Regions from separate parts of the Clostridium omnivorum genome, predicted to be linked through region 2. Evidence: predicted binding sites of a transcription regulator. Region 2 holds the regulator's gene; the other holds the start of a gene.
The links. Region 2 encodes Rex, which represses fermentation and respiration genes when NADH is low (regulators of the CRP and FNR family bind a similar motif). Its sites were predicted from a motif close to ATTGTTAANNNNTTAACAAT; they were not measured.
Positions count from the first base shown of each region.

Region 1: the regulator Rex is predicted to act here: its motif matches at 2,331-2,350, upstream of bsdE14_RS03180 (DUF47 domain-containing protein).

Region 1 covers NZ_BRXR01000001.1:691,788-708,391, forward strand. The annotation lists gene bsdE14_RS03170 (manganese efflux pump MntP) at 1-248, opposite strand, end outside; gene bsdE14_RS03175 (inorganic phosphate transporter) at 476-1,516, opposite strand; gene bsdE14_RS03180 (DUF47 domain-containing protein) at 1,509-2,132, opposite strand; gene bsdE14_RS03185 (LiaI-LiaF-like domain-containing protein) at 2,519-3,010, shown strand; gene bsdE14_RS03190 (diacylglycerol/lipid kinase family protein) at 3,082-3,960, opposite strand; gene bsdE14_RS03195 (fructose-1,6-bisphosphatase) at 4,125-6,113, opposite strand; gene bsdE14_RS03200 (glycosyltransferase family 4 protein) at 6,239-7,453, opposite strand; gene proC (pyrroline-5-carboxylate reductase) at 7,650-8,465, opposite strand; gene nth (endonuclease III) at 8,499-9,149, opposite strand; gene bsdE14_RS03215 (L-threonine 3-dehydrogenase) at 9,357-10,313, opposite strand; gene bsdE14_RS03220 (glycine C-acetyltransferase) at 10,354-11,550, opposite strand; gene bsdE14_RS03225 (lysophospholipid acyltransferase family protein) at 12,011-12,715, opposite strand; gene queG (tRNA epoxyqueuosine(34) reductase QueG) at 12,755-13,726, opposite strand; gene epsC (serine O-acetyltransferase EpsC) at 13,844-14,428, opposite strand; gene cysK (cysteine synthase A) at 14,526-15,437, opposite strand; T-box leader at 15,616-15,856, opposite strand; partial or broken gene bsdE14_RS03245 (cell wall hydrolase) at 15,980-16,081, opposite strand; gene araA (L-arabinose isomerase) at 16,334-16,604, opposite strand, start outside.
Region 2 covers NZ_BRXR01000001.1:3,064,730-3,081,333, reverse strand. The annotation lists gene bsdE14_RS14450 (C-GCAxxG-C-C family (seleno)protein) at 1-268, opposite strand, end outside; gene gltA (NADPH-dependent glutamate synthase) at 420-1,802, opposite strand; gene bsdE14_RS14440 (sulfide/dihydroorotate dehydrogenase-like FAD/NAD-binding protein) at 1,922-2,809, opposite strand; gene bsdE14_RS14435 (iron-containing alcohol dehydrogenase) at 3,256-4,422, opposite strand; gene bsdE14_RS14430 (sigma-54-dependent Fis family transcriptional regulator) at 4,643-6,586, opposite strand; gene bsdE14_RS14425 (3-hydroxybutyryl-CoA dehydrogenase) at 6,728-7,576, opposite strand; gene bsdE14_RS14420 (electron transfer flavoprotein subunit alpha/FixB family protein) at 7,649-8,656, opposite strand; gene bsdE14_RS14415 (electron transfer flavoprotein subunit beta/FixA family protein) at 8,671-9,450, opposite strand; gene bsdE14_RS14410 (acyl-CoA dehydrogenase) at 9,494-10,633, opposite strand; gene bsdE14_RS14405 (short-chain-enoyl-CoA hydratase) at 10,665-11,447, opposite strand; gene bsdE14_RS14400 (redox-sensing transcriptional repressor Rex) at 11,734-12,384, opposite strand; gene abc-f (ribosomal protection-like ABC-F family protein) at 12,653-14,569, shown strand; gene bsdE14_RS14390 (DUF3793 family protein) at 14,602-15,198, opposite strand; gene bsdE14_RS14385 (DUF2935 domain-containing protein) at 15,322-15,753, opposite strand; gene bsdE14_RS14380 (MASE3 domain-containing sensor histidine kinase) at 15,828-16,604, opposite strand, start outside.

The sequences.
Region 1 (16,604 bases), 2.4 Mb from region 2:
ACACCTACTATAGCAATTACTATTCCTCCTAGTATTTCAGGAACTGCAGCAATATAGGTATTAAATAAAAGCCCCGCATATGCACCTATTAGTGCAAAGAAAAACTGAAAAAATCCAAAAGAAAATGAAAATCCTATTTTATTTTTTCTTTTTACAGCCCCATTAAGACCTATGCAAATAGCTACTCCAAAAGCGTCTAACGATAGAGCTAAGGAAATTAAGAATAACGAATATAAAGATAAATCCATTTTGCTCCCCCTTTTTTTAGCACATTTAGTTTAAAATTAAATACCTATCATCTTTATATTATATATACTTTTTTATTGTTTTTATTCTATTTTTAATTAAGTTTGTCCCCATATAATTAGCTTAAAATAAAAAGTTCACTTAGCAGTGAACTTTTTTCACATAAATAACAGAATAACTTTTAATTTGAGTAATAAAAAAAGAGTAGTTTGCAAACTACCCTTTAATCTTAAAATGCATGAATTAAAAATGTTACTATTCCTCCAATAAGCGCTGTTACTGGAATTGTAAATACCCATGCCCATACTATATTCTTAGCAACTATCCATCTTACGGATGAAAGTCTTTTAGATGCTCCAACTCCCATGATGGAAGTAGAAATTATATGTGTAGTACTTACTGGAGCATGCATCATGGATGCAGTAAATATTACAGCTGCTGCACCTGTCTCAGCTGCAAAACCATTAACCGGTGCAAGTCTTGCCATGTTCATACCCATAGTCTTTATAATCTTCCAACCACCTATTGATGTACCTAAAGCCATTGCTAGTGCACAGGAGAATTTAACCCAGGTAGGTATATAAAAGGATTGAATAAGTCCCCCTGTTGTAAGTGCCATTGCAATTATACCCATAGATTTTTGAGCATCATTCATACCATGGTTTAATGCCATAGCAGCTGCAGAAGCAATCTGAGCCTTTGAAAAAACCTTTGTAACAGTTTTTGGTCTTACACTTCTTAATAGCCACTGAAGAGCTACCATAACTAAAAATCCTACTATAAAGCCTATTACTGGTGAAAGGAAAAGCCATAGTACTACTTTATCCCAAAAGTTATGCCAATTTACTATTGAAAATGCTTTCATAATGGAAATTCCGCCTGCTTGCTTAGCAGTCATTGTCACCTCATAAACCATAGCTGAACCTATAAGGCCGCCTATAAGAGCATGTGATGAGCTACTAGGAATACCAAAGTACCACGTAATAAGATTCCAAATGATTGCTCCAATAAGTGCTGAAATTACAACTTCTTGAGTAACAGATTGTGGAGCCACAATTCCGCTACCTATTGTTTTAGCAACTTCTGTACTTAAAAATGCACCTACAAAGTTTAACACAGCAGACATAAGTATAGCAGCTTGTGGTGTTAGAACTCTTGTAGAAACTGATGTAGCTATAGCATTAGCAGTATCATGGAAACCATTAATAAAATCGAATACTAATGCCAATATAACAACAACTATTGTTATAATTACTGCATAACTAAGCATGTTTCATTACAACTCCTTCAACTGTATTGGCAACTTCCTCACAAGCATCTAGCGTTTGTTCTATAAAATCATAGATTTCATGCCACTTAAATACGTCAAGAGCTGGAGTTTCTCCATTGAATAAAGTTGTTACTGCTCTTCTGAAGATTTGGTCTCCATCATCTTCTAACCTATTTATTTCAATTATTTTTTCTGATAACTTAGTGCTCTTTCTAGCATTCTTTAATTCTTCCATAAGGCTTATTAATTCTTTGCAGGAACTAACAATTAATTTTCCAAGTATTAATGAATCCTTTGTAGCAGTAGATACATTAAACATTACAAATCTATGTGCAGTTGCTTCGATATTGTCAATAATATCATCCATTTGTTTTGCAATTAAGTAAATATCTTCTCTATCTAGGGGTGTTATAAAACTTCTATTAAGCTGTTCTAGTATATCATGAGCTTGTTTGTCCCCTTTATGTTCAATTTCTTCGATTTGTCTAACCTTATTTTGTACATCATCCAGATTATTTAAAAGGTCGTCTAATCTCTCTGCAGCCTCATATATTAGGTGAGCTGTGTCAATAAACATATCGTAAAACTTATCTTCCTTTGGACTAATTCTAGCCATTTTAAAATCCTCCTCTTAATAAAAGACTTTATTTTGTAAAATTTTTGTCATATTACGCACCATTTTTGATTATAACACATTCTTAAAAAAAGTTAAACAGCTTGTAATATACTTAACATAGACTTAACATAGAACGTTTTCAATGTAAAATGCACTACTTTTATTTTAACAAAAATGCACTTAAATTAAACGTCGTTTTTTGTCAAAATAAAAACAATTTTATCTGTAAAGCATCTTATTGCTTAGTTGATTAATCAATATATTTGTTAATATTTTTACTTAATCCATTATACATATTTAACAAAATATACTAAAATATAATTACAATTAATATATATTATGGTAATATATAAATTGTAACAATAATTACTTAAGGAGGGCTAACTTTGAAAAAATCTAATCTCTTTTGGGGTTTACTATTAATTGCTATCGGTATTTTCACACTAATAGACAAAATTTTTAACATACATTGGTTTACTATGAATAACCTATGGCCGCTTTTCATTCTAATTCCTGGATTGATTTTTGAATTCAGTTTCTTTGTTACTAAAAGAGATCCAGGTGTCCTTGTACCAGGAGGTATTTTAACTACAATAGGCTTGCTATTTTTATTTGAAACTTTCACTGATTGGGGTTTTGCAGCATATACTTGGCCTATTTATCCTCTAGCTGTTGCAATAGGTTTATTTCAACTGTACCTTTTTGGAAGAAGACAATCTGGCTTACTAATACCTGTTTTCATATTAGGTGGAGTATCAATTATAGCTTTCTTATCTATGTTTTTAGGCAACATGTTCTATTGGTTAAATTACGGGCTATTATTACCTATAGCTTTAATAATTGTTGGTATACTACTTTTATTTAGAACCTTTTCCTAAGTAACTTAAAGCCAGCAGTAATTTTTACTGCTGGCTTTTTATTTACTAAAGCTACTTCTATTTATAATCAATTAAGGCATAACTACTTTTATACCCTTAGGTATTATTTCAAATTCCACTTCCCTAACTCTTAGAATTTCACCATCTATATTAAGCGATACTTCTTCATCACAGCTAATTTTCACCTTTCTGCCTCTATAAAAAGACACCTCCTTAATTGAGGCATGCTGCCCTTTTATGGCTTTCGGGAATAGTCTTAATATCTTTAATTTATTTACCTCTTCTATTATGCATACATCAAATACTCCATCATCCAATATAGCATCTGGTGTCATTAAAATACCACCACCATAACACTTTCCATTTGCTATTGCAGCCAAAAGAGATTTAATATTTAGCTTTTTTTCATCAATGGTAATATTTAAATGTACAGATTTATATTTAAATACAGTTTCTATTATTCCAAAAATATAAGCTAAACTTCCTCCAACAAAGGGAAGCTTCTTAAAATTAGCAGTATTATATGCTACTTCCGCATCAAAGCCTACAGACGCAATATTAATAAAATATCTATCATTTACTCTTGCTAAATCTAAAAAAACATCCTTTCCATTTATAGCTTGTTCAAGACTTGTAAGTACATCGCTGTACTCATATATATTCCTTGAAAAATCATTTCCTGTTCCACTTGGGATTACGGCAAGAGTGCTATTGCTCCCCACTATTCCGTTTAAAACTTCATTAAGAGTTCCATCTCCACCTACAGAATATACTCTATAATCATCGTTCTTAACATAATTTTTAACTATTTCAGTAGCATGTCCAACTCCTTTTGTTACTTCTACAAAATATTCTTCTTTTTTAACTTCAAGTATTTTTTCTATTTCAGGAATCAAGCTTAAATTCTTCCCTTTTCCAGCAGTAGGATTTATTATAAAAAGATGTTTCATACCTGCACCTCATTTATCTAAAGTTGTACTACATAAATACTGCGACTAATTATATTTTATTATAATTACTATATTTAGTACAGAACAAATGCAGAAATAAAAGAGCTTTGGATTATAATCCAAAGCTAAAAACCATATTTATTATTTAAAAAACTGTGAGCAATCTATCTTTGCTCTTTGATAAGACCTTTTCTATAAGCAGCTAGTAATGCTTCTAAATCCTTTATTTGACTCTTAAGCTCTTCTCCTATATCAGTATCTCCTACTCTTTTTCTTTCAACCACCTGTTCTAAAACCACTGTAGTAGATAGTATATCTGTTTCCTCTTCAATAGCCTTCTGAGTTGACTCAAATGGTTCATGAGAAACTAATAATAATCCATAGGAGTTATATATTAAAGTATATCCAGCTATACCAGTTTGACCTTGATAAGCCCTTGAAAAACCTCCATCTATAACTAGCAGCTTTCCATTAGCCTTAATAGGGCTTTCACCCTTCTTACTTTTAACTGGTACGTGTCCGTTTACTATATGTGAAATATCAGAGCTTAATCCAAACTCTTCTAGTATCTTATTACAGGTTTTTTCATCATCTCTAAATTTGTAATAAGGATTTTTCGTCTCGTTATGACTTTCAACATCATTTATAAAGTATCTTTCAAAGGTGGTCATTCTATTTTTACCAAACAGTGGTGAATTTGGCCCTGTCCATAAGTACCACATTATATCCATACCATAAAGTTTTGCTTTTGGATCTTCCTTGTAAAAGTACCCTTCTCTTGCTAACATCTCCATTCTATCTAAGAAGGTCTTTCCACTGTACTCTTTACCATTACAATTAATCCTGCTAAAACCGCCATCATCATCTAGAGGAATGCAGCCGTGATAAAGCAAATTAGAATTATATCTTAAATATATACTGCCCTTTGCAAATAAAAACCTAACATGTTTTTGCAGCTTATCGCTATTTAAGAAGGAAGACTTTAATTTATCAACAAGGTCTCTTTCTTCTTTCGTAAGCTTATATGGGTCTTTGGGATCTATAGTTGGAAAATTAGTATCATTTAAAGCATAAGTCTTTCCATATATATCTATAGTTCCATCTTTATAATTTATTTTTTCTAATAACAGTCTATCATTCATATTAAACTGAGGTCTTCTTTTAATTATTTCCCCTTCAAGCTTAAATTGTATTATAGCTATTGCCTTATGCATTTGCGCAATAAGCATGTTTTCCTTATCAGTTAATTCAATATTGTCTGGCTTTGGTTTAAAGCTTTCACAAGGGTCATTCTTATAAAACTCAATTGCAAAGGTAGCTAACGGTAGCATATTAATACCATACCCATCTTCTATGGTATCTAAGTTAGCGTATCTAGCAGAAATACGAAGTACTGTTGCCATACATACTTCTGACCCAGCAGCAGCTCCCATCCATAAAATATCATGATTTCCCCATTGTATGTCTACAGAATGATAATTCATAAGTGTATCGAGCACAATATTTGCTCCAGGACCTCTGTCAAATATATCTCCAATTATATGCAGTCTGTCAACAACAAGTCTCTGTATAAGCTTTGACAGTGCAATTATAAATTCATTTGCCCTATCAATTTTAATAATTGTTTTTATTATCTCTCTATAATATTCCTCTTTATCTCTCCTATTTGGATACTCATGGAGCAGCTCTTCAATGATATATGCAAAATCTGGAGGAAGTGCCTTTCTAACCTTAGATCTAGTATATTTAGCTGAAACATGTCTGCATATTTCAATTAATCTATATAGTGTAATCCTATACCAATCCTCTAAGTTAGTCTCATCTTTTAATATTAGGTCTAATTTTTGTTCAGGGTAATATATCAAAGTAGCAAGACTCTTAATTTCCTTTTGACTTAAAGTGGTTCCAAAAATATCTCCTATCTTACGTTTAATAACCCCGGAAGCATTCTTTAATACATGGTTAAATGGTTCATATTCTCCATGTATATCTGTTAAAAAATGTTCTGTTCCTTTAGGTAAATTCATTATAGCTTGTAAATTAATGATTTCAGTACAAGCTGAATGTATAGTTGGGTATTGATTTGATAGTAGTCTCAAATAACGTAAATCCTTTTCTAGATTTTTTTTAAGTCCATTATCTAAAATGTTCATTGTTATCCTCCATATCCCGAAATAGATTACATTATTTATTTCTACATTTATAACAAAAATCCTTCCTATTCTTTATATATACTATACAAATTATATTTTAAACATCAAATGTAATATACTATATATTATCTTCTTACTACGGCATGGCGGATAAAATTTTTTATTTTAACTTCTCTGGGTATTAAATCTACACACTTGCTATAGTTTTTTAGGTATACATTACTTATATTTTGCCCAAAGTTTTCTGCAGAATATTCTTCTGCCATTTTTATAGCTCCGCTGCTAAGTCTTTTTCTTAATTCATTATCATAAAAAATTCTTGTCATATAGGAGGTAAATTCTTGTTCATTTGTATAAGTAAATCCTGTTTCATTGTTTACAATCAATCCATCTACACAGCTATCATACCTGCAAACTACTGGCAATGAACTGGCTAGTGCTTCGATATAAGTCAGTCCCTGAGTTTCACTAGTAGAAGCTGTAGCAAACACTTGCCCAAGCTGATAGTATTTATATGTTTCTTCAGGAGACACCATACCAACAAAACGTATATCTGGCTGTAAATTTAATTTACTTGCTTTTTCTCTAAGTATTTCTAAATATGGACCTCCCCCAACAATTACAAGTTTAAGTTTTTCTATTTTATCTCTTGCTGCCGCAAAATACTCCATTACTTCCTCAATATTTTTCTCTTCTGCTATCCTACCTATATAAACAATAATATTGTCCTCTTCAGTGAGATTCAGTTCTTGAAGCATGGATCTTTTTTCTTCCATTGATACTTTTTTCTTAAATCTACTTATATCTATTCCTGTAGGAACTATAAACATATTAGTTTTGACACCATAGCCTTTAATTACCTTATCAACCTTTTTAGTGGGGACAACAACACCATCCATACTATTAAGCATATATCTAGTAATTGCTGCATTAGTTCTCTTATTTATAAGTTTTCCGTTCATTATATAAGTAAGATAATCCTCATATAGTGTATGATACGTATGAATTTGAGGTATATTTAATTTTTTAGCTATATACTTTGCTGCAAATAGTGTTGAAAATTCAGTCTGAGAATGTATTATATCCGGCTTCCATTCTAATAACTGCTTTATTAAATTTCCTGTAAATGGTATTCTAAATCTTGCATCAGGGTATATTCCTGTTTTTAAAGACTTTAAATAATATACATCTCCATTAATACATTCCTCACCGGTGCTTGATAAAGCCATTATTCTAACATCGTGCCCTTGTCTTTTTAATTCTTTATATAAATTATTTATAGATATTACTACACCATTTATCATTGGATAATATGTATCTGTAGTTATCAACACCTTCATATAAATCTTCCCCCATTCTAATAATGTTCTCAGCCTTTATTTACCATACACTAATATTACTATTGATATCTTAAAATAAATATATATATTTGTTTAAGATTTCCTTAATATTTTTTTATTCCTTATTATTTTAATTATGCAAAAAATCTTCGTGATTTAAACCACGAAGATTAAAAAAATTAGCATTTATTGCTCTTTATTTATTATTATTTGACATTAGCTTGGTTTTATTTGTACAACTTTGCATAGCAGATATTACAGTACCTCTAAAATTATTTTTCTCTAAGGTGTATACAGCCTCTATTGTTGTTCCACCTGGAGAACATACACTATCTTTTAAAGCCCCAGGATGTATTCCTGTTTCCAGCACCATCTTTGCGGCTCCCAATACTGCTTGTGCAGCAAGTTTATAAGCCTTTTCTCTTGGTATTCCATCTAATACTGCCCCATCGGCTAGAGCTTCTATAAACATATAAACATAAGCAGGTGATGAACCACTTACTGCTGGTATAGCATCCATAAGCTTCTCATCTATTAACTCCACCTTGCCAAAGCTCTCAAAAATCGCCAATACTTCTTCAAGATCCCCAGATTTTACATTACTATTGTGACAAATTGCACTCATACCTTCTCCTACTAAGGCTGGGGTATTAGGCATAGTTCTAACTACCTTAATATTCTTTTCAAATGCTTCTTCAATAAATTCTATAGTTATTCCTGCAGCAATAGTTACTATAGTAGCTTCGGGCTTTATTTGATCCTTTATTTGGTTAATTACTGCTGCATACATATTTGGCTTAACAGCAAGTATTATTATATCTGCGTTTTCTGCTACCTCTATGTTATTCTCAGCCGCTTTTATTCCATACCTTTCTGCTATTTCAACTAATTTATTCGAATGAAGATTACTTGCTATAACTTGTTCAGCTTTTACGAGACCTGAGTCTACGATTCCACCGATCATTGCTTGAGCCATATTTCCACAGCCTATAAATCCTATAATTTTATTCATATGAAATTTACCTCCTTTTAAATATGACACTTATTACTTTGCTTTTTTATCCTCTGTAAGACCATTATTAAAATCACAGTAAGGTGCTAATGGACATTCATCGCACTTAGGCTTTCTTGAATTGCATATTTTTCTTCCATGCCAAATTATATAATGATGTGCATCGCTCCACAGCTTTTTAGGAATATTCTTCATAAGCTGCTCTTCAACTTCCTCTGGAGTATTTCCCTTTGCAAGTCCCAATCTATTAGAAACTCTAAACACATGAGTATCCACAGCAATAGCTGGTACCCCATAAGCATTTGAAAGAACTACATTTGCTGTCTTCCTCCCTACTCCCGGAAGTTCAATAAGCTGCTCCATAGTTCTTGGAACTTCTCCATTATACTTTAGTAGCAGCTCTCTAGACGTAGCTAGTATATTTTTGCTTTTATTTTTGTAAAAACCACAACTTTTAATTATTTCTCCCAATTCTTCTTCAGTCAATGCCACCATTTTTTCTGCTGTATTATAATCCTTAAAAAGCACTGAAGTAACTATATTAACTCTTTCATCTGTACATTGGGCACTTAACATTGTAGCAATCAGAAGCTCATAGGGTGAATTAAAATTTAATGCACATTTAGCTCCGCTGTAATTTTGCTGTAAAATTTCCACTGCTTTTTTCATAGTAGCTTTATTCATTTTCTCACCTGCTTACAACTGTTATTATCAATATACTAAAAAAGTATATTTTAATAATATGTTATCATTAATAATCCTAAAATCAATACTCTAGGTTTATCCTACACTAAATAATTATTATTTATTCAATATAGGTTCTTTGTTTCAATATAAATAAAAGGCCTTTGGCAAAACATCATTTTGTCAAAGGCCTTTAAAATATTTATATTATTTTATGTTTAACTTACCACTTAATTTATTTAACATATCAGTAGTCATAGAAGCTAAATCGTATTTTGAACTAAAGCCCCATTCTTGTCTAGCTGCAGTGCAATCTATTGAATCTGGCCATGAATCAGCTATTGCTTGTCTAACTGGGTCTACATTGTAGGAAATTTCGAAGTCTTTTATGTGTTTCTTAATTTCAGCTGCAATTTGTGAAGGCTCAAAGCTCATAGCAGTAATATTAAATGCATTTCTATGCACTAGTTTTGAAGGATCTGCTTCCATTAAAGTAACTATTGCATTAAGAGCATCTGGCATATACATCATATCCATATAAGTTCCTTGTTTAATGAAACTTGAATATTTATGATTCTTTAATGCTTCATAGTATATGTCTACTGCATAGTCAGTAGTTCCTCCTCCAGGAAGAGTTTCATAGGAAATAAGTCCTGGGAAACGAACTCCTCTTGTGTCAACTCCAAACTTTTTGAAGTAATAATCACATAGTAATTCTCCAGAAACCTTTGTAACTCCATACATAGTTTGTGGACGTTGAATAGTATCTTGTGGAGTATTTACGCTTGGAGTAGATGGACCAAATGCACCTATTGAACTAGGTGTAAAGAATGCACAATTAAGTTCTCTAGCAACTTCTAGCGCATTAAATAGTCCTCCCATGTTTATATCCCATGCAAGTACTGGTTTAGCCTCTGCAACAGCAGATAATAGTGCTGCTAAGTGAATTATAGTATCTGCATTATATTGTTTTGCAATTTCAGCCATTCTTTTTGCATCTTTTACATCTAATATTTCAAATGGACCTGACTCAACTGCTACATTTCCATCAATTCTTCTTATATCAGTAGCTATTACATTATCGTTTCCATATATACTTCTCATGTGCATAACAAGTTCAGAACCAATTTGTCCTAATGCACCAGTTACTAGTATTTTTTTCATCGTTAGACCCTCCACACAATTAGTTTAATTTTATTTTTTATTATTTTATTATACCTAATCTTCTTCCTACTGTTGCATATGCTGCTAATGCTTGATCAAGCATTTCCTTTGTATGAGCTGCAGTAGGCATATTTCTAACTCTTGCAGTTCCTAGTGGTACTGTTGGGAACACTATTGATTTTGCATAAACTCCTTCTTTACGAAGCTCTCTACTAAATTCTTGAGCCTTATCAGCATCACCAATTATACATGGAGTAATTGGAGTTTCGCTATGTCCTATATCAAATCCTAAATCTTTAAGGCCTTTCTTTAAGTAGTTTCCATTTTCCCAAACCTTTTTAACAAGCTCATCACTTTCAGTTAAAATGTTAATTGCTTCTATGCAAGCTGCAGCAGCTGCTGGAGTAATTGAAGTTGAGAATAGGAATGGTCTTGCTCTAACTTTTAACCAATCTATTAAATCTTTTGATCCGGCTACATATCCACCCACAACTCCTATAGCTTTAGAAAGTGTTCCTATTTGGAAGTCTATCTTTCCTATTAAGTTATGATGAGTTGCAGATCCACTTCCATCTCCGCCTAATACTCCTGATGCATGTGCATCATCCACGTATGTAATTAGGTCAAATTCTTCTGCTATCTTTACTATTTCTGGCATTAGAGCTATATCTCCGTCCATAGAGAAAACTCCATCAGTTATAACCATTATTTTTTCATACAGACCTGATTCTTTAGCTTCTTTAGCCTTAGCTCTTAAATCTTCCATGTCTGAATGTTCAAATCTTATAATCTTAGCTCCAGAAAGTCTGCAGCCATCAATTATGGAGGCATGATTTAAAGCATCTGATAGTATTGCATCCTTCTTAGTCATAACTGCTGAAATTGCACCCATATTGCAATTAAAACCAGATTGGAATACTATTACTGCTTCTGAATGTTTAAATTTTGCAAGTTTTGCTTCTAATTCATCATGTATATCTAAAGTTCCGTTGATTGTTCTAACTGCTCCAGCTCCAACTCCATACTTCTCAGTTGCCTTAATTCCAGCTTCAATTAGTCTTGGATTTGTAGCAAGTCCTAAATAATTGTTTGAAGAAAGATTTATAAGTCTCTTTCCATTGATCTCAATAACAGGACCATTTGAGCCCTTAATAGTATCAATTTCATTGTATAATCCCTTGCTTCTTAAGTCCTCAAGGTTCTCAGTTAAATATTTTTGTAATGCTTTACTTCCCATGGTATATACCTCCTATATCCATTTAAATAAACAGTACCATAATATTTGGTGCTGATTCTAGACACTTTACTTTGCTAATGAATTATTGTTTACACCTATAGTATATAAAACTGAAGCAAATTTTGCAATAGAAAAAATTAGATGATGGTTATACTTCATTTATTCTTCTATTATCGTTTTCATTTACTAATATTCTATATAAAATAAATTTGCCCTTTTATCTATCTTGCTAATATTTTAAGTTATTTTCTTTAATAGATTAGCACAAAGCACCTATTTTTACTTTACATAATCGGTCATACTATTTGGCAATTTGGTCAACTGATTTTATCATCAACTTTAAGTTATTATTAAATAAGTTATCGCTTCATAGAAGTATTATATCTACACAATAGGTCTTATTATTATCTATAAAACTTTTATCATATATAAAAAACAGCCAAATTAGCTGTTTTCATAATCAATCCTTATATTCACCTTTATATTCCTCAGGAATTAACTTAGCTATTTCCTTCATCATTGTGTTTAAAGCTCTAGTTTCATATTGAACTTTGTCCTCTCCCTGAAGCCTTTTTGGAATTTCCATAGCATCTCCAATAGATACTCCTATTTTAGAATAACTAAACTTTTCCGAAGCCATATCTCCATCCTTTGCAATAGGCAGCAGTTTTTCAGTTCCCCAAATGCCTATTGGTACTATGGGCACCTTCGTAACCTTTGCTATAAGCAAAATTCCTTTCTTTGCTTGTATCATACTACCTGTCCTACTTCTAGTTCCTTCTGGAAATAATAAAATATTACCTCCACCCTTTACTATTTTAATTATTTTTTCAATACCTTCCTTATCGGCGGTATTTGGCCTTACTGGGGTTGTTTTAATTATATTAATACCAAGATTGGTTGTAGCATTCTCGCTTAATTTCACTCCAGCCACAAAAGTGACGTCTTGTGCTTCAAGTACCTTATTTAAAATAAGCGCATCAGAATTACTTAAATGATTGCATATAAAAATAACTGGGCCCTTAATACTTTTTAAATTTTCTCCACCATAAATATTAATATCTGCATATTTTTTTATTATATGATTTAGAACTGCTTTTGACATATACTTCACAAAACTATCAGGCATATAACTGATGAGCTTTGCCATTTTAGGAGATATCACTTATAACTCCACCTTTCTAATGGATTAGCTATGCTTATATTATAGTTTGAAATAATTTAAAAGTCTATTATAATAATCCATTACGTATGGTGAATTTATCTTTCTAAAATCTATATTTTCAACTTTCTTTGACATAAGGTAAATCAAAGCATTCCTCTGCAATATTGCTTTACCTCTCCATCCACAGGAAGTAAGCTTATACTTAGCATTAAAATTTTTATTATCTATATAAACTAATTCTAATAAATTAGGATTTATCATATAGTCATTTGGCTTGAAGAGATTAATATTGGATTTTATTACGCTTTCATTATATGGGCATAACCTTTGACAGCTATCACACCCAAAAAGCCTTCCATTAAGTTTTGAAAACCAAAAATCCTCAATATGCTTTTTTTGGGTTATATAAGATAAACAAATATTAGAATGGCTACTACTTACAGCCTTTGTAGGGCATTGCTTAGCGCAAATGTTACAGTCTCCGCATCCATTTTCTAATGCCTTATCTTCTTCAAAATATAAATCAGTTATAATTTCTCCTAGAAACACGTAAGAACCATACTTTTGGGTTATTAACATATTATTCTTTCCTATGAAGCCAATACCAGAAAGCTTAGCGATATATCTCTCAGGCAATGCATTATTATCCACAAAATAAATTGCCCTTCCTCCTATGCTGTTTATAAAATTACATATTTGTTCAAGATACTTACTTACTACTTTGTGATAATCAGATCCCCAGGTATATTTAGAAAATCCTTCTTCAGAACTTATAATATCATCATAAGAATAAGGAAAAGCAATAGATATTATAGTTTTTCCTTCCTTCATATATAAGAAAGGGTTAACTCTTTTCTCCACATCCTTTTCCTCAAATTCATTTTCCAATTTGTCCAGTTTTCTTTCTAATAAATAAGGCCTAAGTTCTTCAAAAACTCTGCACCTTATAAACCCTAAAGTATCTATTCCAATACTATTACAAAAATCAATAATTGTGTTTTTGCAATCCATATTAAAAATTCCTCTTTCTCAATGAATTATAAAATTTATATAAAATCTTAAAAATTACTATTTTTATCTATTGTACACCTGTTTTTTATCCTTTGTAAAAGAAAATATCGCTATAAGCTATATAACCATATCATTATAAATATGCTTTTGTCTACCTTGATAATCTTTTATTTCAATAATTGTGCGAGCTCTTCTTCCTATAATCTTTGCTGGTATCCCCACTGCTGTAGCCCTAGAAGGCACATTTTCCAATACAACTGCATTAGCTCCAATTTTAGCATCATCCCCTATTGTTATCGGTCCTAATATTTTTGCTCCACTCCCTATTACCACATTATTCCCAACTGTAGGATGCCTTTTTCCCTTTTCCTTTCCAGTTCCACCAAGAGTGACACCATGATATATAGTTACATTATCTCCTATTTCTGCAGTTTCACCAATTACTACTCCCATACCATGATCAATAAATAGTCCCTTTCCTATTTTTGCACCTGGGTGTATCTCAATTCCAGTGAAAAATCTTGCTATTTGGGATATGGCTCTTGCTATAATAAACCATTTGTGCCTATAAAGCACATTTGCAATTCTATGATAAATTATAGCATGTATAGAAGGATATAATAACAATACCTCTACTCTACTCTTTGCAGCAGGATCATTTTTTAAAATGTTATCTATATCGTATTTTAATTTGGCAAACAATTTTATCACCACCCTTTTAAAAATAAATGCACAAGAACAAAATAAATGCCTTTAAGTTATATAGTCAAAGCCTCATTAGTCCTTGTGCTTAGATTAGTTACTCATAAAGTCCCATTGACAAATACTTTTCTCCTCCATCACAAGCAATTGTGACTACTTTAGAACCTTTTCCAAGTTTTTTAGCCATTTTTAAAGCTATAGCTACATTTGCTCCAGAAGATATCCCTATAAGCACGCCTTCTTTGCTAGCAACCAATCTTGCAGTTTCAAATGCCTCTTCTTCTGTAACTGTTACTATGTCATCTATTACATCCTTATTAAAGTTATCAGGCACAAAGCCAGCCCCTATACCTTGTATTTTATGTGGTCCTGGCTCTCCTCCAGATAAAACTGGAGACTTAGCTGGTTCAACTGCGACAACTTTAATTAATTTATTTATTTCCTTAAGTCTCTTTCCAACTCCACTTACAGTTCCACCTGTACCAACTGCTGATACGAATACATCTATATCCTTTAAATCTTCAACTATTTCTTCAGCTGTTGTTTCATAGTGCTTGTTAGGATTTGCGCTATTTATAAACTGCTGTGGAATATATATTCCTTTTCCTTCTTCAGAAATCTCTTGAGCCTTTGCTATTGCTCCTTTCATGCCTTTAGCACCTTCAGTTAAAACAAGCTCAGCTCCGTAAGCCTTAATCATACTTCTTCTTTCTAAACTCATTGTTTCAGGCATTACAATAATTACCTTATAACCCTTTAGTCTTCCTATCATAGATAGAGCAATACCTGTATTCCCGCTAGTAGGCTCTACGATTGTATCTCCAGCCTTTATTATTCCATCCTTTTCAGCCCTCTCAATCATACCAAGAGCAGCTCTATCCTTAACACTTCCTGCTGGATTTTTATTTTCAAGCTTTAAATATACTTCTCCCATATTTTCATCTATTAAGTTGTTAAGTTTAAGAATTGGTGTCTTACCAATCATTTCTAAAGCACTGTTATATATCATTTTCTTTTCTCCTCTCATTTTTTGCTTATATATAAAGTTGATCACTCTTTATATATTTAACATTCATCTAAATTCCATTTTCATTTCTAATTTTTGATAGTATACTATATAACCTGTAAAAAATTAAGCAAATTTTAATATGCCAAGGCAAATAAAAAAACTCCATCTCTTATATATATAAAGAGACGAAGTTGTTACTCCGCGGTTCCACTCTAATTGGACATAAGTCCCACCTTGTTCAAGCACCTGTATGCTCTATCTCTATAACGGGAGAATCCGATGTAACCTACTAGACAAAGGTCTTTCGGTACACTACTCCGAAGGGCACTTCATATAAGCTTCATATAGAAATCCTCTCAGCTGTGGATTTCCTCTCTGGATAATTCCCTTATATTACTTTCCTTCTTCACTGTATTTCCGACTGTTTTACTATGGATTATATATTTATTATATTACATTAATTATTTTTGTCAACTATGTTTCAAATAATTTATCAATTTAATTTAGTAAAATAGGAGCACACAATTGCGTTCCTTAAAATACTATTTACAAAATCTATGATTACCAATAACCTTTATTAAAGGTCGAGACCAAATCCATTGGTTAGTAATCTTTGCTGGATTATAATAGAATACAGCCCCACCGGGTTTTAAACATATGTACTTCCCTAATATGTAGTTTCTATTCGTCATACCAGAGTTTTGCCGCTGACTTCCTTCAGATTCCACTTCACGGTGGACACCCTTGTCTTAAGCTAACGGTTGGCACTATCAACCCCAGTATCGGACTTTCACCGACAAGATTACGCTCATGCCGGGCGCACATGATAATAGCGGTTTCAACACGAAACCGCTATTTAAATCAAAATGTCAGGTGCCAGCCAAGTGACATTTTCCTTACCTAATTAATATAAATTCTGTATCTGTAAGTTTTGCAAACATGGCAATGTCTTCACTTGTAAGGGCAGTAGAGACCACTGTATGATGTCCACCGCCAGCTTCCAGCCATGCTTTTACACCACTTTTGAAGTCCGGTTTAAGTTTCCACATTAGCCTAGCCACAGGGAGTTTTGGCATAGGCTTAGTTTGGCTTACAAGTTCTATTTCTGCACATATGAGCCTGAATCTGTCTCCCATATCCGTCATACATACAGCTACTGCATCTCCC
Region 2 (16,604 bases):
TTTCCATGAATTCTTTTGCTAGTTCTTTCACTCTAGCACTCTCGTGTGCTCTTTGCTGTGTGAACATTATTCCAAGCACTGCTAGCGCTCCCGTTGCTGCTCCGCAAACACTTTCAATACCCATACCGCCGCCAAAAGCCGCCATAGTTTTAAGTGTTTCCCTAGACAAATTTAAATTATATTCTTCATTAGCAGCATAAATTATAGTTTCTGCACAGTTTAAATCATATTTATCAGAACGATATCTTCTTACTTTTTCTAATAACATAATAAATTACCTCTCTATAATCATAATCTATTTTGTTTCACTATCTAAAATATATACCATAATATTCTAAGGTGCAACAAAAAGTGCTAAAGGCAGCTCGTAAAAAAGCTGCCTTTATATATTTTATTTTTTATCTCTTACTTCTTACCTCTTACTTACTCAAGAATTCATCAATGCCCTTGGCAGCCTTTTTCCCAGCTCCCATGGCAAGTATAACTGTAGCTGCGCCTGTTACAGCATCCCCTCCAGCATATACTTTTTCTTTTGTGGTTTCTCCTGTTTCTTCCTGTGCTATTATACATTTTCTCTTATCTACACTTAAACCCTTTGTAGTTGTTGATATTAATGGGTTTGGTGAAGTTCCAAGTGACATTATTACTGTATCTAGCTCCATTACAAACTCAGAATCCTTAACCTCTACTGGTCTTCTTCTTCCTGAAGCATCTGGCTCGCCAAGCTCCATTTTTACACACTTCATGCCCTTTACCCAGCCCTTTTCATCTGCTAGTATCTCTGTTGGGTTTGTAAGCATATCGAAGATTACTCCTTCTTCCTTTGCATGGTGTACTTCTTCTACTCTTGCTGGAAGCTCTTCTTCTGAACGTCTATAAACTACATGCACTTCTGCTCCAAGTCTTAACGCTGTTCTTGCAGCATCCATTGCTACATTTCCTCCACCAACTACAGCTACCTTTTCACCTACTCTTATTGGTGTTGCATATTCTTCCTTGAAGGCTTTCATCAAGTTATTTCTTGTTAGGAATTCATTAGCTGAAAATACTCCATTTGAGTTCTCTCCTGGTATTCCCATGAACTTAGGAAGTCCTGCTCCTGAACCTATAAATATTGCATCAAAGCCCTCTTCTTCTAAAAGCTGATCTATAGTTATAGTTCTTCCTATGATTACGTTAGTTTCTATTTTTACGCCCAGCTTTTTAACATTTTCTATTTCATGCTTTACTACTGAATCCTTTGGAAGTCTAAACTCTGGAATTCCATATACTAATACTCCGCCTGGTTCATGAAGAGCTTCAAATATAGTTACATCATAGCCCATTCTAGCTAAATCTCCTGCACAGGTAAGTCCTGCAGGACCACTGCCTATAACGGCTACCTTTTTGCCCTTCTTTTCTGCAGCTTCTGACAAATCAACATTGTGCTCTCTTGACCAGTCAGCAACAAATCTTTCAAGCTTTCCTATAGCTATAGGTTCTCCTTTTATGCCTAGTATACACTTTCCTTCACATTGAACTTCTTGTGGACATACCCTTCCACATACTGCTGGCAGTGCACTAGATTTTGATATAATTTTTGCTGCCTCTTCAAAATTGCCTTCCTTAACCTGCTCAATAAACTTAGGTATTGATATAGTTACAGGACACTCAGTAACACACAATGGTTTTTTACAATTTAAGCATCTAGCTGCTTCCTGCTTTGCTTCTTCTTCTGTATATCCTAAACAAACTTCTTTAAAGTTTGCTGCTCTTACTTTAGGTTCTTGCTCTGCTATAGGGGTTCTTTTCATTCTATCCATAATTGCCTCCTTAAATTACTTTTACGCTATTTGGAATAACATGTAACTACTACCAAATACTTAGCATTAGAATATTTACATGTTTATATTTTTATATATAAATATTTATATAGTTATAACTATTTGCCGCAGCAACCACAGCCACCTTCATGTCCTTCATGCTTTTCCTGTTCTCTGTACTGCTTCTTTGCTTCTTCAGTTTTATACATTGCTTGTCTTCTCATAGCTTCGTCAAAATCTATAAGGTGTCCGTCAAATTCAGGACCATCTACACAGGCAAATTTAGTTTCGCCTCCAACAGTTACTCTGCATGCTCCGCACATTCCTGTTCCATCTACCATTATTGGATTCATGCTTACTATAGTATGAATTCCTAATTCTTTAGTAAGCTTCGCTACAAATTTCATCATTATCATAGGCCCTATAGCTACTACTAAATCATACTTCTTTCCTTCTTCTTTAACTAGTTTTTCTAAAAGATTAGTTACCATGCCTTTAAAGCCATAGGAACCATCATCAGTAGCTACATATAAATTGCCTGCAGCTGCTTTCATTTCTTCTTCTAGAATAACGTATTCCTTTGATTTAGCTCCTATAATAACATCTGCATTAATTCCTCTTTGGTGAAGCCATTTAACCTGAGGATATACTGGAGCAGTACCTACCCCTCCTGCTATGAATATCACATTCTTATTCTTTAAATCTTCTAAATTCTCGTGTACCATTTCTGATGGCTGTCCTAGTGGTCCAACAAAATCAGCAAAATAATCCCCTACTTCGTAGTTTGCCATTTGCTTAGTTGATGTTCCTAGAGTTTGAAAAACAATTGTTACTGTACCTTTTTCTTCATCATAATCACAAATAGTTAGTGGAATTCTTTCACCTTTTTCATCCATCTTAACTATTAAGAACTGCCCTGGATTTGCTGACTTTGCTACTCTTGGCGCTTCTACATCCATTAAGTAAATCTGTGGTGCTAATAATCTCTTTCCTACTATTTTATACATAGTCATCCTCCTTATAACTTGGAACACGGGGCAACTTAACCGTGCCATTCCCATCGGTAACTTGCCCGTAAAAGTCCATTTAGGACTTTTGCCTCCTTTATTCTTAAGAGTACACAATTGTCTATTAATACTTTTACAAGCTGTATTCATAAAACTGCGCAAATTTCATTATAAATAATCTATTCCACGCTTTTACAATTTAAGTAACATTTATATTATATTGTATATACTGTATCCTTTTAAATATGACAATTGTGTACATATATTATTATATAATTCTCACATTGAAGCTTTTCATTAATATTATATCACATAACTAATATTATATATTCAAGGAAAAACTCTCTCAATGAATATCATCAAGAGAGTCGCGCTAAAATATATTAAAACAACTTATACATGGAGATATAAGTTACCATGTCAGATTAATTGAGCTATTCTCCTAATTAGAAGTTTACTTTTTCACCTGTAAATATGCATGTAAATAATTTTTTCATTTCTTCTACAGATATAGCTCTTGGGTTTGAACCAGTACAAGCATCTTCTATTGCATTTGCAGAAATTCTATCTACATTTGCATTGAAGTCTTCTTCTGTTATTCCATATTCTTTTAAATCTTGTGGTATATTCATAGCCTTATTTAATTGTTTTACCATATCAGTTAAGGAATCTATTAATTCATCTTGGCTATTTCCTGCAAGACCTAAGTTTTTAGCTATTGCAGCATATCTTTCTCCACAAGCTTTTTTATTGAAGTCTATAACATATGGAAGATATATTGCATTTGCACAGCCATGTGGAATATGGAATACAGCACCAGTCTTGTGAGCCATACTATGAGTAATTCCAAGTAGTGCATTTGAGAAAGCCATACCTGCAAGACATTGTGCATTGTGCATTTCTTCTCTAGCTGCTTTATCTCCACTAAAAGACTTTAATAAGTTTTCTTTTATCATAACTATTGCTTGCATAGCAAGAGGATCTGAGAATACAGATCTATTTGAAGCTACATATGCTTCTATAGCATGTGTTAATGCATCCATTCCAGTATGTGCTGTAAGTGTTGCTGGCATTGTTTCAGCTATTTCTGGATCAACTATAGCTATGTCTGGAGTCAAATTAAAGTCAGCTAAAGGATATTTTATTTGATTCTTGTAATCAGTTATTACTGAAAAGGCAGTAACTTCTGTAGCAGTACCACTTGTGGATGGAATAGCTACGAATTTAGCCTTTTGTCTTAATTCTGGTAATCCAAATGGAACTACTGCTTTTTCAAATGTAAATTCTGGGTACTCATAGAATATCCACATTGCTTTAGCAGCATCAATTGGTGAACCTCCACCTATGGATACTATCCAATCTGGTCCAAATTCTCTCATAACTTTAGCACCATTCATTACTGTTTCAACTGATGGATCTGGTTCTACTCCTTCTAGAGTTTTAACTTCCATTCCAGCTTCTTCAAGATAAGCTATAACCTTATCAAGAAATCCAAACTTTCTCATGGAACTTCCGCCTGTAACTACTATAGCCTTTTTTCCTTTTAAAGTCTTTAGAGTTTCTAATGAATCTTTTCCAAAATAAATGTCTCTTGGTAGTGTAAATCTGTTCATTTAAAAATTCCTCCCAAATAATCTATCATACTTTTATTTTCTCTTATTTTTTTCATATTATTATATATAGCAACTACCGTGCCAACTTTGATATGTTTTTAACAACAATGTATTATCAGCATTTTTCAACATTTATAAAAAGTAAAAAAAAATAAAGTGTACTAAAATTGAGCAATCAATTAAAATATAATGCTCAATTTTAGTACACTTGTAATAATTTTTAACAATCTTCTATTTCATATTTTTTCATTTTTGTATAAAGTGTATTCCTACTTACTCCTAAAACCTTAGCCGCCTGTGAAACATTTCCTCTAAATTTATTTAAGCTAGCTATTATTGCCTTTTTCTCCAATTCTTCAAAAGAGCAAATAAACTGTTCCTCGTAAGCCTTTTCTTGCCTATTACCAATTTTAACTTTATCATTCTCATGGTCAAATTCATTTTTAGCGTCGCCATTATATTCAGAGATTAGAGAATAGCTGCTGTTTCCATTTAAATTTACTATATTCTCAATATAGTTCTCTAATTCTCTGATATTTCCCGGCCAGCTATACTGAAAAATGTTCTTATATACTTCATGATCTATCTTAGGTATATTCTTTGATAATTTTTCAGATTTAATTCTTAAGAAATAGTCAACTAAAAGAGGAATATCCTCCTGCCTATCCCTTAAAGCTGGCAGTGATATTGGTATTACACTTAACCTATAGTATAAATCTTCACGAAAGTTACCACTGGCAACCTCTTTTTTCAAATTTTTATTTGTAGCCGCTATTATCCTAACATTTACAGGAATTTCTCTCGTGCCACCAACTCTAGTTATAGTTCCTTCTTGAAGAACTCTTAAAAGATTCACCTGCATATCCAGCGGCATTTCTCCTATTTCATCTAAAAAAAGCGTGCCACCATTTGCAAGTTCAAATTTTCCTGGATGTCCACCTTTTTTAGCTCCTGTAAAGGCTCCATCATCATACCCAAAGAGCTCACTTTCAATTAGGTTTTTAGCAATAGCTCCACAGTTTATGGCTACAAAGCCATTGTCTCTCCTGCTGCTATAGTTATGAATTGCTTGAGCTAATACTTCCTTTCCTGTACCGCTTTCTCCCTGAATAAGTACAGTTGAAGGACTGTCCGCTATACTCTTTGCATAATTAATAATGTTGTTAATCTCTCTACTTTTCCCAATTATATTTTCAAAGGAATATCTAGCTCTCATTCCTGTATATTTATTAACTAAATTTATTACCCTTTGTATTTCTTTAAGCATAACCACACAGCCAATTGTTTTTTCGCTTTCAATCGCTATAGGATATGCATTCAAATTATATCTTTCCCTTATTCCACCTCTATATATTGTAATTTCTTCGTCAAGACAGCTCTTTCCTGTCTCTAATACCTTATTTATGTCTCTACAATTAGGGATAAGTTCTACCAGCATTCTGCCTACAATATACTCTTCGTCTAGTCCTAGTATGGAGCAAGCATTTTTATTGGTCATAATAATTTTTCCGCTGTTGTCTATAGTTAAAAGCCCGGTAGATATGGATTGTATTATTGTGCTCATATATCCATTTGTCTCTAACAACTTATTATGAGCAGCCTCACTCTTCATCTGATTTTCTATAGATTCTACCGCAGCCACAATCAAACCAAGGGTATGAGGGTGAACCAGATCGCTGCTTCCTGTTAGATTTAGCGTACCAATAATTTCTCTATCCTCGCTGTGTATTGGCGCTGCAGAGCATGTCCATTTATGGTAAGCAGTGATAAAATGCTCTGTAGCAGAAATCTGAATAGGTGCATTTTCGCTTATAGCAGTTCCCATAGCATTAGTTCCTATACTTTTTTCATCCATGTAGGCCCCAACTACCATATTCATTTCTGCCGCTGCTTTAACCACTTCTCTATCTCCAACTACATTTAGAATACACCCTTCTTTATCAGTAAGTATAATAAAAAAGCCTGATCCCATTAAAAAATCATAAAGAACTTTCATAAAAGGTTCTGCAACCCTTATAAGGGCCTTATTCTTTTCAATATTCTTAGAAACTTCATCTGCTTTAAGGATTTTTTTCGAAACAACTCTTTCTTTTTCTATACCATATTCAGCAGATCTCTTATGTGACTTTTGAATAATCTCTTCTCTTTTTTCTCTAGTGTACATATTTTCAACTCCCATAGTAGGATATTTATATATAGATTATATTCGTTATTTTCTTCACAATAAGAGCATAACAAAAGCCATTGATATTCTCAATGGCTTTTTAAAATATTTTCTTGGAAAGTTTTACTTAACAGTTAAAAACTATTTAGCGTAGTTGTGGAATCCTCTTCCTGACTTTCTTCCAAGCCAGCCGGCTCTTACATATTTTCTAAGTAGAGAGTGAGCTCTATATTTTGAATCCCCTGTTTCTTTATAAAGAACATCCATTATTGCAAGGCATACATCTAGTCCAATAAGGTCACCTAAAGCTAGAGGTCCCATTGGATGATTTGCACCAAGCATCATAGCTTTATCTATATCTTCTGCGCAGGCAATTCCTTCAGCTAGAATTCCACAAGCTTCATTAATCATAGGAATCAATATTCTATTTACTACAAAACCAGGAGCTTCTGCTACTTCAACTGGTTCCTTTCCTATAGCTAAAGAAACCTCTTTAACTTTGTCGAAGGTATCCTGTGAAGTTGCCATACCCTTTATTATTTCAACAAGCTTCATTACTGGAGCTGGATTGAAAAAGTGCATTCCTATAACTCTGTCTGGTCTATTTGTAGCAGCTGCTACCTCAGTTATAGAAAGAGAAGAAGTGTTAGATGCTAATATAGTTTCTGGCTTACATATTCTATCAAGTTCAGCAAATATCTGCTTCTTTATTTCCATGTTTTCTATAGCTGCTTCAACTACTAAATCACAGTCATCAGCTAAATTCATATCAGTAGTCCCTGATATTCTTGATAGAAGCTCTTCCATAGCCTCATTAGTGATCTTGCCTTTAGCAACAAGCTTTGATAAGCCCTTTTGTATACCAGCAAGACCTCTATCAACAAATTCATCCTTTATATCTCTGATTATAACTTCATATCCCTTAGCAGCAAATGCTTGAGCAATACCAGCTCCCATCGTACCTGCTCCAAGAACAAAAATCTTTTCCATGATAAAACCTCCATTTATAAATAATAAGTAATAGTTAAGAAGTATTACTTTTTACTTCTTACTTCTTAGTTCTTAGTTATTTTTAGCTTCTTTGATTTTAGCAGCTAATTCAGGCAATACTTGTCTATAATCCCCTACTATAGCTAAGTCTGCTATTTTCATAATTGCTGCATCTGAATCCTTATTAATAGCTATAATATAGTCACTATCCTGCATACCAGCTAAATGCTGTATAGCTCCAGAAATACCACAAGCTATGTAAACTACTGGTCTAACAGTTTTACCAGTTTGACCAACCTGGAATGCCTTATCTATCCAGCCAGCCTCAACAGCAGCACGGGATCCGCCTACTGTTCCGCCTAGCACTTCTGCAGCTTCCTTTAATAAATCAAAGTTTTCCTTGCTGCCAACACCTCTACCACCAGATATTACAAATTGTGCTTCAGTAATATCTTCTTCCTCTTTAGCAAGTTTTACAATTTCCTCAAGCTTAGTTCTTATATCATTTTCTGCAAGAGAAGCATTTATTTTATTTACCTCAGCCTTCTTTGTTTCATCCTTTTGAAGCTTTTCAAATACACCTGGTCTAACAGTTGCCATCTGAGGTCTGTGATCAGCACATTCTATTGTAGCCATTAGATTTCCACCAAAAGCAGGTCTTGTCATTAAAAGATTCTTTGTTTCTTCATCAACATCTAGACCTGTACAATCAGCAGTAAGTCCAGTACCTAGCTTTGCAGCTACTCTAGGACCTAAATCTCTTCCTATATAGGAAGCTCCAATTAGCAATACTTCAGGTTTATGCTCATTGACTAAATCACATATAACCTTTGAATATCCGTCAGTATTATAATATTTCAATAATTCGTGATTTGCAAGTAGAACCTTATCAGCCCCAAAAGCTGTTAAAGTATCTGATAGTTTTTCAACCTGATCTCCTAAAAGTACAGCAGTCAATTCCACTCCAAGCTTATCTGCTATTTCTCTTCCTTTTCCTAAAAGTTCTAATGAAACTTTTTGAAGTATTCCTTCCCTTTGTTCAGCGAAAACCCAAACTCCTCTATATTCAGAAATATTCATCTGCTATCCCTCCTCTAGATATAGTGTTTTTCCTTTAATTTTTGTACTACATAAGCTGCTGCTTCCTTAGCTGGCAGGTTTACTATTTCTCCTTTTCCTTTAGCCTCTTTAGTTGCAGACTTTCTTACCTTTGTTGGAGAACCTGCTAGTCCAAGAAGGGATTTATCTAAATCTATATCATTTGCTGTCCAAATTTTAATTTCTTCATCAAAAGCCTTGAAAATATTCTTTACATCCATATATCTTGGCTGGTTTAATTCTTTAATAGCTGTAAGAAGAACTGGTGTATTAACTCTTACTATTTCATATCCATCTTCTAAAGCTTTTCTTATTCTTAGTTCTTTTCCTTCAAACTTAACTTCTTCTACATATGTAACTTGTGGAAGATTTAAATGTTCAGCAATTTCAGGTCCAACTTGTGCAGTATCACCATCTATTGCCTGTCTTCCTGCAAATACTATATCATATGGAAGTTTTGCTATAGCTGCTGCTATAACTCTTGAAGTTGCTAGAGTATCTGCTCCTCCAAAAGCTCTGTCAGTTACAAGTATAGCTTCATCAGCTCCCATAGCCAAAGCTTCTCTTAATGCTTTTTCTGCTTGTGGAGGTCCCATGCTTATTACTGTAACATGAGCACCGTATTCATCTTTTAGCTTTAATGCCTCTTCAAGAGCATTTTTATCATCTGGATTTATTATTGATGGAACTCCTTCTCTTATAAGAGTTCCTGTTTTTGGATCTATTCTAACTTCATTTGTATCTGGAACTTGTTTTAAGCAAACAATAATGTTCATATCTTTTTCTCCTTTCACTCGAAACACTGGGTAACTACTTGAGCTATTTTAATGCATTACCAGCTATAACCATCTTCTGAACTTGAGAAGTTCCTTCGTATATCTCAGTAATCTTAGCATCTCTCATCATTCTTTCAACAGGATACTCCTTGGTATAACCGTATCCACCGAATATTTGAACTACATTTGTAGTTACTTCCATAGCTACTTCTGCAGCATATAATTTAGCTCTTGCAGCTTCAACAGAATATGGAAGTCCATTATCTTTATTAAAGGCAGCTTTGTAAACTAAATATCTAGCAGCTTCAATTTTTACATCCATATCTGCTATCATCCACTGTAATCCTTGGAAAGCGCTCAGTGACTTACCAAATTGTTTTCTTTCCTTCATATACTTAACAGCTTCTTCAAAAGCCCCTTCTGCTATGCCTAATGCTTGAGCAGCTATACCAATTCTTCCTCCGTCAAGAGTCTTCATTGCTATACCAAAACCTTTTCCTTCTTGTCCAATTAAGTTCTCTTTAGGTACTATGCAATTTTCAAATATTAGCTCAGTGGTTGAAGAAGCCCTAATTCCAAGCTTATTCTCAACCTTACCTATAGAGAAGCCTGGATATCCTTTTTCAATTATAAAGCAGGATATTCCTTTAGTTCCCTTGCTCTTATCTGTCATTGCAAATATTAAGAAAGTATCTGCAACTCCACCATTTGTAATAAATATCTTTGAACCATTAATAACATAGTGATCGCCATCTAAAACAGCTGTAGTTTGCTGTGAAGCCGCATCTGTTCCAGCGTTAGGTTCTGTAAGTCCAAAAGCTCCAATTTTATCTCCTTTAGCTAATGGAACTAAATACTTTTCCTTTTGAGCTTGATTTCCAAACTGCTGCAAGAGACCTGATGCTAGTGAAGTATGAGCAGAAAGAATAACTCCTGTGGTTCCGCATACCTTTGAAAGCTCTTCTACTGCTATTATGTAAGATAAGTTATCACCGCCAGCACCACCATAGATTTCAGGAACTGGAATTCCTAGCATATTAAGCTTTGCCATCTTCTTAACATTTTCCATTGGAAATCTTTCAGTTTCATCAATTTCTGCAGCTATTGGCTTTACTTCATTAATAGCAAATTCTCTTACCATCTGTCTTACAAATTCTTGTTCCTTAGTGAGTTGAAAATTCATTCTAATTCCTCCCTTATTGCACTACTGAAAATTATCTGTTTTTAAAGTTTTTTGCTCTTCTTTCCACAAAGGCAGTCATGCCTTCCTTTTGATCTTCTGTGGCAAAGCACTCTCCAAATACTTCAGTTTCATACATAAGAGCTGTATCAATATCACATTGTATACCTCTATTTATAGCGCTCTTACAAAGTCTTACTGCTATTGGGGCATTCAAAGCTATGCTGTTTGCCAATGCTCTTGCCTCTTCCATAAGCTTTTCTGGTTCAAAAACACTATTAACTAAACCAATTCTCAAAGCTTCATTGGCATCTATCATTTTCCCAGTGAATATTAATTCTTTAGCCATTCCCATTCCTACCAGTCTTGCCATTCTCTGAGTGCCGCCAAAACCTGGAGTTATTCCAAGTCCAGCTTCTGGTTGTCCAAACTTAGCTTTTGTTGATGCTATTCTAATATCACATGACATAGCCAGCTCACAGCCTCCACCTAGTGTAAAACCATTAAGTGCAGCTATAACAGGCTTTTCTAAATTTTCTATTCTCCTAAATACTTTGTTTCCAAGTTTACCAAACTTTCTTCCTTCAACAACAGTCATATTCTTCATTTCTGAAATGTCTGCTCCAGCAACAAATGCTTTTTCACCTGCTCCTGTGAGTATAACTGCATATACCTCATCGTCTAATTCTACTGCTTCAATTACGTTATTGAGTTCCAATAGAGTTTCCGTATTAAGAGCATTGAGAGCCTTAGGCCTATTGATAGTAATTACAGCAATATTGCCCTCTTTCGAAAGAACCACGTTTTTTTCTTCCATGATAATCCTCCCATCACTTTTTCAGCCCAAGTTTGTTATATTATTAACAAGCTTGAAAAAAATAGTTGTTAATTTATACCTCAAATCCTATTATAGCTCTTGCACTATAGGAATTCAACAAAAAGAGTAATTATTTATAATATTTTTATAATTCTATTTTTCAAGGTTTTTTTGCTTAAAATTTTAATATTTTCACTAAAAACAAGGGATTGTTTATAATCTAACAAAGTTAAAGGACTAAATGCATGAATTTTACATTTAGTCCTTTAACTTAAATTATTTATTTTTATTCTTGGTCTTCTAAGTCTTTATTCTTTAAAAGATAGGATAAAGTCATAAGACTTTCACTCAAATGCACATTTTCTACAGTTACATCTTTAGGTACAATCAAATCTACTGGTGCAAAGTTCCATATTCCTTTAACCCCGCCTTCCACCAAAATATTGGATACCCTTTGTGCACTGTTCCGAGGTACGCAGATTATAGCTATATCTATTTCATTATGTGCTAAATAATCGCCTAAATTATCTATGTCATCGATTTCTACATCCCTAATCTTCATACCTACAAGCTTAGGATTTGTATCAAAAATGCCATTAAGAGAAAAACCCAATCTTTCAAATCTAGTATAGTTTGCAATTGCCTGCCCTATATTTCCTGCACCTATAATTATAGTTTTATATTCTCCTGTAAGTCCTAAAATCCCGTTGATTTCATTGTATAAATCTTTTACATTGTAGCCATAGCCCTGTTGGCCAAAATCACCAAAGCAGTTCAAATCCTGCCTTATTTGTGAAGCTGTAAAACCGATTCTTTCACTTAATTCTTTAGATGAGATTCTATCTACATCATTTTTTAATAGCTCTCCTAAATACCTCTGATATTTTGGTAATCTTTTAATAACTGCCATTGAGATATTCTTCTTTTTACCTTCCATAGCGCACCTCTTTCAAATTAACTTGTATGCATATATTAATCGATTTATTATCACATTCTACCTAATAGTATATTCTATTTAATAGTATTACTTAAATTTTTTTCACTGTCAATATTTTGACATAATATAAATGCCATTATTTCATATTCTAAATTAACTCCTTTAGCTTAAAATGTAAAGTATAATAAAACAATTTAAAGATTTTTTTTATTTTTGCTACAAAAATCACCCATTACATAGTAAAATATTTTGTGGGAGAGTGAACAGAATGATAGTTTTAAGTTGTAAAGATTTGCATAAGAGCTATGGTATAGATATAGTTTTAGATAAAGTAACCTTTAATGTTAATGAATGCGACAAAGTTGGTCTAGTAGGTGCCAATGGTGCTGGTAAAAGTACTCTTTTTAAAATTTTAACTGGAGAACTTTCACAAGATAGCGGAGATTTATTTATTGATAAGAATAAAAAAGTGGGTTATCTAGCTCAACACTTATCATTAGAGAGCAGCAATGTGATTTATAATGAAGTTTTAGGTGTTTTTAATCAACTTTTAGAGATGGAAGCCAGGTTAAAAGAATTAGAAATTAAGCTTAATGAACCCTATGATATTGCTAATCAGGAATATCACGATAAAATAATCAAGGAATACACAACACTTTCTGAACTTTATAATAATCGTGGAGGATATACTTATAAGGGAGAAATTAGTAGAGTATTAAAGGGGTTGGGCTTTACTGAAAATGACTACGAAAAGCCTATAAACATATTAAGCGGCGGCCAAAAGACAAGAGTTGCCCTTTGCAAACTATTACTTACAAGTCCGGAAATACTGCTTCTTGATGAGCCTACCAATCATTTGGATTTAGATGCCATTGAATGGTTAGAAGAATACCTTAAAGCTTATAAAGGAACAATAGTAATAATATCCCACGATAGATTTTTTCTTGACTCAATTACTAATAGAACCTTTGAACTTATAGGTGGACATATGAATTCCTATAATGGAAATTACACTACCTTTGTGGACTTAAAGAAAAAAAATTATGAAGTGCAGCTAAAAGCATATAATCTGCAGCAATCAGAAATTAAAAGGCAGGAAGAAATAATCGAGCGCTACCGTTCCTTTAATAGAGAAAAAAGTATAAAGGCAGCAGAGAGCAGGGAAAAAGCACTGGCTAAAATTGAAAGAATAGATGCTCCTGATAGAGAAGCTAAAGCATCAAAGATAAAATTTGAAACACAAATAAAAAGTGGATATGATGTATTGCATATAGAAAAGCTTTCTAAAAGCTTTGGAGAAAAACATCTTTTTAGCAATTTAGAAGCAGATATTAAACGTGGTGACAGGACAGCTCTTATTGGAGAAAATGGTAGAGGAAAGACTACTCTGTTTAGAATTATTATGGATAAATTGCAGCAGGATTCTGGTATTAAAGTATTAGGTAAAAATGTTTTTATTGGATATTACGATCAAGAACAATCGAATTTGGATCCTGAAAAGACAATTCTTGATGAGGTATGGGATACCTTTCCTAATATGACTACTACGCAGCTACGAACTTCCTTAGCAGCATTTTTATTCACAGGCGATGATGTATTTAAAAACATATCCACACTCAGTGGTGGTGAAAAGTGCAGAATTAATCTTTTAAAGCTCATGCTTTCAAAATCTAACTTTTTACTTTTAGATGAACCTACAAATCATCTTGATATTGTTTCAAGAGAAGCTTTAGAGGATGCTCTACTTAACTATGATGGTACAGTTTTAGTAATATCTCACGATAGATACTTCTTAAATAAAGTTATAGAAAAAATTTATGAATTAAATGAGGATGGAATCAAAGAGTACCTTGGAAACTACAGCTATTTTATAGAAAAGAAAAAGAATCCTTTACGCTACCAAGAAGAAATGGAGAACCAAGGAAAAACTAAAACTCAAATTCAAGAAGAAAGAAAGAAAAAGAGAGAACAAGAAAAAGCTGAAAAAGAAAAACAGCAAAGAATAAAAACACTTGAAAAATCAATTAGTGATTTTGAAAGTAGCCTTGCTGAGCTTCAAAATCAACTTTGTCTTGAAGAAGTATATTCAAATCCTAAAAAAAGTGAAGAGGTAAATAAAGAAATAGCCTCCACGGAAGCCACCCTTCAGGAACTTTATGAAGAATGGGAAAGTTTACTTGAATAAAATCTTAAGGCTGCTAAGAAGCTTAGCAGCCTTTAATTTGAAATATGTATTAGTTCTTTTAAAGCCTTGTTTATTATTTCCAGTCTAGCAGCATCAAAGCTTTGAAAAATAGACATTGCCTCTTCTAAATTATCATAAACCTTCCAGTAGCCGCAATACTTAAACTCTTTCCCCTTTTTTTCAATAAACTTTTTTGTATCTTCAAGAGGTATTCCTAAAAATATACCTATTTCATGGGGACAAGTTTTTTGAAATCTCCTTTTTAATTCATTTAAATAATCATATATACTTCCATTTTCGTCATATCCTAGTTTAATTAAATATCTTCTATTTTCTTCTTTTTCCAAAACATCTTTTAATTTATTATTATAAAACATTACTAATTTTGCATATTTATCTTCCTTTAAAAGCAAGTAATCAGTTATGTTCCACTCTCTCACCATATATTCATATTGATTCCATAATTCATACAAGTTTCTCTGTGTTTTATTAAAACTCAAAATAGTTGCTGGCTTTGAACTATAAAGAGTAGGTGCTGCTAAATAACTTACAATAAATTTAAAATACGCCTTATCCTCAAGCCTATTTAATGAACTAAAAAAATCTTGAATTTGCTTGTCATATATCATAAGAATATCCCCTTTACAAATGCTATTACTCTTTTTTTCTCCAGCATTCATAAAATTATACTAATAAAATAATTACCCCCTATGAACTATTAATTCATAGGGGGTAATCTACATAAGGGTGTTTTACCTTACAAGCTGCGTTCTTATGTTATTAAAAGTTTCAAGCATAAATCTTTGCTCATGCTCAATATGATTTAAAAGAGTTTGGAAGGTCTTATCATCCTTTCCATAAGCTCTTACCTGTGGATATACCTGTATTGCTCTTCTATCTATCACTATAAATTCATTTACTAATCTTTCAAGCTGCATTACATACTGGTTCATTAAATTAGGATTTTGAGCCATCATGCCTTGAAGACTTTTAGCTCTTTTGTTTAAATCTGTAAAGGCCTTATTTAATTGCATAAGTTCATTTACTATACTAGGCGGCAAATTTTTCTTCGAAAGCTCTGCAACAGTCTTAACAAAGATAGGATGCTCACTAGATATATCTGTCCAAAGCATCAATTCATTAAGTACACAATTTACTCCATTAATACATGTAAAACAATACATTATAAACCTCCATATACTGTGTTCCATTTCAGTATATGAGCGTAAAATGTTTTAGGTGACTACTTTAACTAATTTTATAGATAAATATCTGAAAATTCTATGTTAATTCTCTCAATATTACCAGATACAGCACTCTCCACTGGCAACGATTCTTGGGGCAGCACATTTACAGGTAATTCTATAATAAATTTGCTTCCTTTACCATATTCACTTTCCACCGCTATACTTCCTTCATGAAGTTCTACCATAGATTTTACTAAAGATAAGCCTATACCGCTTCCTTCATGGGTTCTTGCTAAGGACCTATCTACCTGTCTAAATCTCTCGAAAATAACATCCAATTTATCTTTAGGAATACCTATGCCACTATCCTCTACCTTTAATATTACTGTGTTTCCATTATCCTGAATGTTAACCTTAATACTGTCGCCTGGTTCAGTAAATTTTATGCAATTCGAAAGCAAATTGAGAAGTATTCTCTCTATTTTATCCGGATCAACAGCCATTATTTTTTCTTCCACATCAGTATCAAACTCAATATATAAGCCCTTATTTTTAGCATACTCAACTACTGACATAGTTATATTCTCTACAATACTTACAATATTATAATTTTGAATATGAAGAGTAAAAAAACCCGAATCAATTTTAGTTATGTCTATTAAATTATTTATAAGCCTTAAAAGCCTGTAGCAATTTTGTTTCATAATCTTCGTATAATTATTCACATCATTTATATGCTCTTGTATCATATCTCTATTTAGATAGAGCTCCATTAATTGAATTACTCCATATAACACATTAATAGGTGTTCTAAGCTCATGGGATATATTTGCAAAAAATTCATTTTT